Regions from separate parts of the Micromonospora coxensis genome, predicted to be linked through region 1. Evidence: riboswitches for the same ligand, from Rfam matches in the RefSeq annotation. Region 1 holds a riboswitch; the other holds the start of a gene.
What was found. Region 1 has a riboswitch for cobalamin ahead of bluB (5,6-dimethylbenzimidazole synthase). Riboswitches for the same ligand answer to the same signal wherever they lie in the genome.
Positions count from the first base shown of each region.

Region 2: linked by a shared signal. The riboswitch ahead of cobN (cobaltochelatase subunit CobN) and the one ahead of bluB (5,6-dimethylbenzimidazole synthase) in region 1 are both predicted to bind cobalamin.

Region 1 is NZ_LT607753.1:3,758,958-3,762,353, forward strand. Features, by position in the region: gene GA0070614_RS17085 (dihydrolipoyl dehydrogenase family protein) at 1-345, shown strand, start outside; gene GA0070614_RS17090 (crotonase/enoyl-CoA hydratase family protein) at 353-1,108, opposite strand; gene GA0070614_RS17095 (hypothetical protein) at 1,167-1,640, opposite strand; cobalamin riboswitch at 1,769-1,968, shown strand; gene bluB (5,6-dimethylbenzimidazole synthase) at 2,002-2,622, shown strand; gene GA0070614_RS17105 (DNA glycosylase AlkZ-like family protein) at 2,642-3,396, opposite strand, start outside.
Region 2 is NZ_LT607753.1:1,103,667-1,107,062, forward strand. Features, by position in the region: gene cobN (cobaltochelatase subunit CobN) at 1-2,049, opposite strand, end outside; cobalamin riboswitch at 2,367-2,496, opposite strand; gene GA0070614_RS04915 (MBL fold metallo-hydrolase) at 2,765-3,396, shown strand, end outside.

The sequences.
Region 1 (3,396 bases):
CCCCGGGTCACCTTCACCGACCCGGAGGTCGGCGCGGTCGGCCTCACCGAGCGGCAGGCCCGGGAGCGCGGGATCAACGTGCAGGTCGGCTTCGCCCCGCTCCCGTCGTCGGCCCGGGGCTGGATCCACAAGGCCGGCAACGAGGGCTTCGTCAAGCTGGTCGCCGACGCCGACCAAGGCGTGCTGATCGGCGCGACGTCGGTCGGCCCGGCCGGCGGTGAGGTGCTGTCGGGGCTGGTCGTGGCGGTGCACGCCGCCGTGCCGCTCAGCCGGCTCCGGCACATGATCTACGCGTACCCGACGTTCCACCGGGCGATCGAGGACGCGCTGCGCGACCTGAGCTGACGCGGGCTCACCGGCCGTGCCGGCCGGCGCCGGCCGCGAAGCGGGCCGCGCCGGCCACGGCGTCCGTGGCGAGCGAGTCCAGGCCGTAGGCCAGCTCGGTGGCCATCGCCTCCGGCTCGGACAGACCCGCGCCGGCCAGCACCGAGGCGCGGTCGTTGCGCAGGCACGCCTGCGGGTGGCGGGCGATGTCGGCGGCCAGCCGCTCGGCCGCCGTCCGCGACTCACCCGGCGGGACCACCCGGTTGACCAGACCCATCGCGTACGCCTCGTCGGCGCCGACCGGGCGGCCGGTGAGGATCAGGTCCATCGCGCGGCTCTCCCCGATCAGCCTGGGCAGCCGCACCGTCCCGCCGTCGACGAGCGGTACGCCCCACCGCCGGCAGAAGACCCCGAGCACCGCGTCCGACTCGGCGACCCGCAGGTCGCACCAGAGCGCCAGCTCCAGCCCGCCGGCCACGGCGTACCCGGAGATCGCGGCGACGACCGGCTTGGACAGCGACATCCGGGTCGGACCCATCGGGCCGTCGCCGTCCGGCTCGACCCGGTTGCCGCGCGGCGTGCCGATCGCCTTGAGGTCGGCCCCCGAGCAGAACGTGCCGCCCGCGCCCCAGAGCACCGCGACCCGGGCGTCCGGGTCGGCCTCGAAGGCGCGGAACGCGTCGGCGAGGGCCCGCGCGGTCGGCCCGTCGACGGCGTTGCGGGACGCCGCCCGATCCAGGATCACCGTGGTCACCGGTCCGTCGTGCGCCACGTGTACGGCCATCGGCACAGCATGCCCTCCGGTGGCGCCGGCCCGCCAGGGGCAGGCCGGCGCCCGATGGTCAGTTGCCGCAGGCGGCGTCGACCGCCTTCAGGGTCGGGTCCAGGTCCGGGGCCTCCACCTTGGTGGCGTCCGGGCCGGTGAGCCGCTTCTTGACCGCGCCGGCCAGGTTCTCCAGGGCGGTGCGCACCTGCGGGTCGGCCGCCTTGGGCGCCTCGACGCGCAGCCCCTCGGCGATGGCGGTGTAGTTCGCGCGGACCTTCTCGCCCGCCTCCTTGGCGCTGACCGGCTTGTCGATGGCCGCGATGGCGTCGTCCGCCATCGCGACGAAGTGCTTCTTGACCAGGGCGAGGCTGGCGTCGCAGACCTGCTTGCTGTTGGCGGCGACGTCGACCGTCGGGCTGGGCGCGGTGGACGCCGACGGCGCGGCGGCCGGCGTGGCCGACTTCTCCTCGCTCTGGCAGCCCGCCGCGAGGCCGGCGGCGACGACCAGGGTCAGGGCGGTACGGACGATTCGGGCAGGCGTACGCGTCATGGTGTTTCCCCCGTGGGTGCTGGCCTCGACGGTCGGCTCGACCGGGTCACAGGCCGGAGTCCGACACTGTAGACGGCGACCGGGCCGGCGCGCCTGCCGGTTCCACCCGTCCGGCCGCTAGCATCGCCGACGGCACGATCATGCGAGGTGCCCCGCGGCTGCGGGGAGAATCTGGGAAGCCGGTGCGAATCCGGCACGGGCCCGCCGCGGTGACCGGGGAGCCACCGTCCACGCGCGAGCAGCGCAGCCACTGGCCGTACGGCTGGGAAGGCGGACGGCCAGGCGTCGATCCGGGAGTCCGAAGACCGGCCTCGCGTCGACCGCCCACCTGCCGGTGGGCCGAGCGCAGCGGGAGCCTGCCATGGACCTCTACACCGCCATCCACCGCCGTCGGGACGTCCGCGCCGAGTTCACCGGCGCGCCGGTGCCGGACGACACCCTGCACCGGGTCCTCGACGCGGCGCACGCCGCGCCCAGCGTCGGCTACTCGCAGCCGTGGGACTTCGTCCTGGTCCGGGACGCCGGGATCCGTCGCCGCTTCCACGAGCACGTGCAGGTGGAGCGGGACACCTTCGCCGCCACCCTGGACGGCGAGGCGGCCGCCCGGTTCGCCCGTATCAAGATCGACGGGGTGTTGGAGTCGACCCTGTCGATCGTGGTCACCTACGACCCGTCCCGGGGCGGCCCCGCCGTGCTCGGCCGGCACGCCATCGCCGACGCCGGCCTCTACTCGGTCTGCCTGGCGATCCAGAACCTCTGGCTCGCCGCCACCGCCGAAGGACTCGGCGTCGGCTGGGTCTCCTTCTACCGGGAGCCGTTCCTGGCCGACCTGCTGGGCGTCCCGGCGGGGATCCGCCCGGTCGCCTGGCTCTGTGTCGGGCCGGTGACCCACCTGGAGTCCGTCCCCGACCTGGCCCGGCACGGGTGGCGGCAGAAGCGCCCGCTGGCCGAGGCGCTGCACAGCGACCGCTGGGGTGGCTGAGCCCAGCGGCGGCCATCCGTCACCCGACGTCGACAACTCGTCCGGCGCGGGTGACGGTGGTCAGCCCCAGCCACGTCGCCAGCGCCTCCAGCTCCGCGTCGACGGCCGCGCTGACCTCACCGTCGAAGGGGACGTCCTCGTGGACGGCGTGCACCCGCAGCACGCCCGCCTTCCGGTCGGCGGTGGCGTCCACCTTGCCGACCATCCGGTCGTGGTGCAGCACGGGCAGCGCGAAGTAGCCCCAGCGCCGCTTGGCCTTCGGCACGTACATCTCCAGGACGTACTCGAAGTCGAACAGCTCCCACAGCCGTTTCCGGTCGTGGACCAGCCGGTCGAAGGGGGACAGCAGCGCGGTGCGCCCGGCGAACGGCTGGTCCAGCGCCGCCGGGTCGACCCGCCAACCACCCGGGGTGCCCTCGACCTCGGCCGGCTCACCGGCCTCCCCGACCACCGACGCCCGGGCGATGCCCAGCGAGCGCAGCCGTCGCTCGTCGCGGATCCGCCGGGCCTCGTCCGCCGGCACGACCTCGGTGTCCGCCGGATAGACCCGCTCGGCCAGGTCCCACCGCCGCTGACGGCCGATCCGGCCGGCGATGGCGACCTCGCCCCGGGCGGCGAGGAACTCCAGCATCTGGGTGACGTTGCGGTTGTTCGTCCAGCCGGTCGACGGCCACGGCACCACACTGCGGTCCGGCACCTCGCGGGACAGCAGCGGGCCGGAGTCGCGCAGCAGGTCGAGCACGTACCGGCGGAAGGAGTCGTTCGCGGTCAGCC
Region 2 (3,396 bases), 2.7 Mb from region 1:
GACCTGTGGGGCGCGCAGCACCGCGAGCACGAGGTTGACCCGGGCCTCGCCGGTGGGGGCCTCGGCGAGCACGTGCAGGCCGTCGCGGATCTGCACGTCCTTGACCTCGCAGAGGTAGCCGTCGAGGTGCAGCACGAAGTCGTCGAAGTCGTCGGCCGCCGGCATGTCCTGCTGGTGCAGGTCGTGGTGCAGTTCGGCGGCGCGGACGAGCTGCCAGATCTGCTGCCGCACGGTGGGCACCTTGGCCGGGTCGAGGGCCTGCACGGTGGCGTACTCGTCCAGCAGCTGTTCGAGTTTCGCCAGGTCGCCGTAGGTCTCGGCGCGGGCCATCGGCGGCACGAGGTGGTCCACGACCACGGCGTGGGCGCGGCGCTTGGCCTGGGTGCCCTCGCCGGGGTCGTTGACGATGAACGGGTAGACCAGCGGCAGGTCGCCCAGGACGGCGTCGGGGGCGCAGTCGGCGGCGAGCCCGAGACCCTTGCCGGGCAGCCACTCCAGCGTGCCGTGCTTGCCGAGGTGCACCACCGCGTCCGCGCCGAACCCGCCGTCGGACACCGGCGCGGCCAGCCACCGGTACGCGGCCAGGTAGTGGTGGCTCGGCGGCAGGTCCGGGTCGTGGTAGATGGCGATCGGGTTCTCCCCGAAGCCGCGCGGCGGCTGGATCAGCAGGGTGACGTTGCCGAAGCGCAGCCCGGCCAGCACGATGTCGCCGCCGTCGGTGTACAGCTCGCCGGGCGGCTCGCCCCAGTGTTCCCGCATCCGCTCGCGCAGTTCGGCCGGTACCTGCGCGAACCAGCGTCGGTAGGTGGCCTGCGGCACCCGGGCCTCGGCGGCGGCGAGCTGCTCGGGGGTGAGCCACTCGACGTCGTGTCCGCCGGCGGCGATCAGCGCGTGGATCAGCGCGTCGCCGTCGGTGGGCGGCGGCGCGTCACCGAGGTGGTAGCCGGCGTCGGCGAGGGCGGCGAGCAGCCGTACCGCCGAGGCGGGGGTGTCCAGGCCGACGGCGTTGCCGACCCGGGAGTGCTTCGTCGGGTAGGAGCTGAGCACGACGGCGAGCCGCTTCTCGGCGTTCGGCACGTGGCGCAGCCGGGCCTGGCGTACGGCGATCCCGGCCACCCGGGCGGCCCGTTCCGGGTCGGCGGCGTAGACCGACAGCCCGTCGGCGTCGATCCGCTTGAACGAGAACGGCACGGTGACGATCCGACCGTCGAACTCGGGAATGGCCACCTGCATGGCGGCGTCCAACGGGGAGAGTCCGGCGTCGCTGTCGGCCCACTGCTCGCGGGTGCTGGTCAGGCAGAGCGCCTGCACGATCGGCACGTCGAGGGCGGCGAGCGCGCCGACGTCCCAGGCGTCCTCGTCGCCCCCGCCGGAGGCGTCGGCGGCGACCGCCCCACCGGCGGCGAGCACGGTCACCACCAGCGCGTCGCAGCGGGCGAAGAGCTCCAGCGGGCCGTCGCCGGGGACGAGTCCGCGCAGCGAGCCGCAGAAGATCGGCAGCGGGTCGGCGCCGGCCGCGTCCACCGCGTCGGCGAGCACGTCGACGAAGCCGGTGTTGCCGGCCAGCGCGTGCGCCCGGTAGAAGACGATGCCGACGATGGGCCGCCCCGGACGGGTCGGCCGGTCGCCGTGGATCCCGTACGCCGGGCCGGGCGCGGGCGCGGCGAAGCCCTCGCCGGTGAGCAGGACCGTGTCGCCGAGGAACCGGGCCAGCTGGGCCAGGTTCTCCGGCCCCCCTTCGACCAGGTAGGACAGCGCCTCGGCGGCCACTCCGGCGGGCACCGTGGAGGCCGCCATCAGCGCCGCGTCGGGCACCGCCTCGCCGCCGAGCACCACGGTGGGCACGCCGGAGGCGAGCACCGCGGCGAGCCCGTCGGGCCACGCCTGCCGGCCGCCGAGCAGCCGTACGACGGCCAGGTCGACCCCGTCGAGCAGGGCCGGCACGGCGTCGACGTCGACCCGGGCGGGGTTGGCCAGTCGGTAGTCGGCGGCGCTGGCGCGGGCGGCGAGCAGGTCGGTGTCGGCGGTGGAGAGCAGCAGGATGCGCACGGACGGCTCCGGAGAGTGACACCCGGACCGGCGCGGAGGCGGTCGGGCGGGGCGGGGGGCGGGCGCGGTTCAGCGGGTACGACGAGCGGCCGACCGGGTCACCGGCGGTGAGCCGGTGGGCGCGGACGGCGCGGTGCGGGACTCAGCGGTGAACGGCGCAACGGGCGGCGCGTGGGCCGGGAGCGGCCCCGGCACGGCCGGGCAGGGGCGCGGCGGCGCGCCCGGCACGGGTACGACGGGTGTCGTCGACGGTGGAGACGCTGCGCGTCATCGGGTCCTCCTCGGGTGTCCACGCCCTGGGGTCACTCCGACGGCCGAAGTATCCTGGCTCCCGGATCGACGCTCTCCCCCGGCCTTCCAACCGCAGACACACGGCCGTGACTCACGAGGGGGGATCGCTCCCCGGTGACAGTGGCGGGACCGCGCCGGAATCGCACCGGCTTCCTTCACTGCCGTCAGGCCGCGAATGCTGCCACACCCGTCGCCGCCGGGTCAACGCCGCCCCACCACCGGTCGACGTCGACAGCGGTCGATCGCTTCGGTGCCCGCTCCGCAGTGGACACCGGCGCGCGATCGATGCGTCCGCACCCCGCGCCGGGACACCCGGACACCGCGCGGCCGGCCGCCGGGGCCGGCTGGCGGGGCCGGGCGACCGACCCGACGCGACGGCGTATCGGCCGGTCAGCGAGGTCCACGGGGCAGCGGGGCGGCGGCGGTGCGCCTACCATCGGCCGGGATCGTCCACCACGGTCGCGCGGAGGAGGGCCAGGCCATCAGCGGCACGACGTTCCAGCACCTGACCGGGCGGGTCTGGCTGCTGCCCGGTGACGCGGACCCGCTCGCCGTGCAGGCCGGCGTGGCGCTGATCACCGACGAGCGGGGCGCCGTGCTGGTCGACGCCGGCCAGAGCCCGGCCCACGCCCGCGAGATCCGCGCCGCACTGGACGCGACGGGGCTGCCCGCGCCGCGCTGGCTGGTCTACACCCACCACCACTGGGACCACGTCTGGGGCGCCTGCGCCTGGCCGGACGTGGAGATCGTCGGCCACGTCGCCGGGGAGTCGCTGCTGCGGGCCGAGGCGGCCCGCCCGTGGAGCCACCGCTACCTGCGCGAGCAGGTCCGCGCCGAGCCCCGGCTCGGGCCCAGCTTCCGGGCCCGGGCCCTGGCCATGGAGACCTTCGACGACTTCGCGATCCTGCCGCCGACCCGGACCTTCACCGACGAGCTGGAGCTGCCCACCGGCGTACGACTGCGGCACGTCGGTGGCCGGCACGCCCCGGACTCCACGGCGGTGCTGGTGCCGGACTCGGGGGTGATGCTGCTCGGCGACTGCTGGTACCCGCCCCC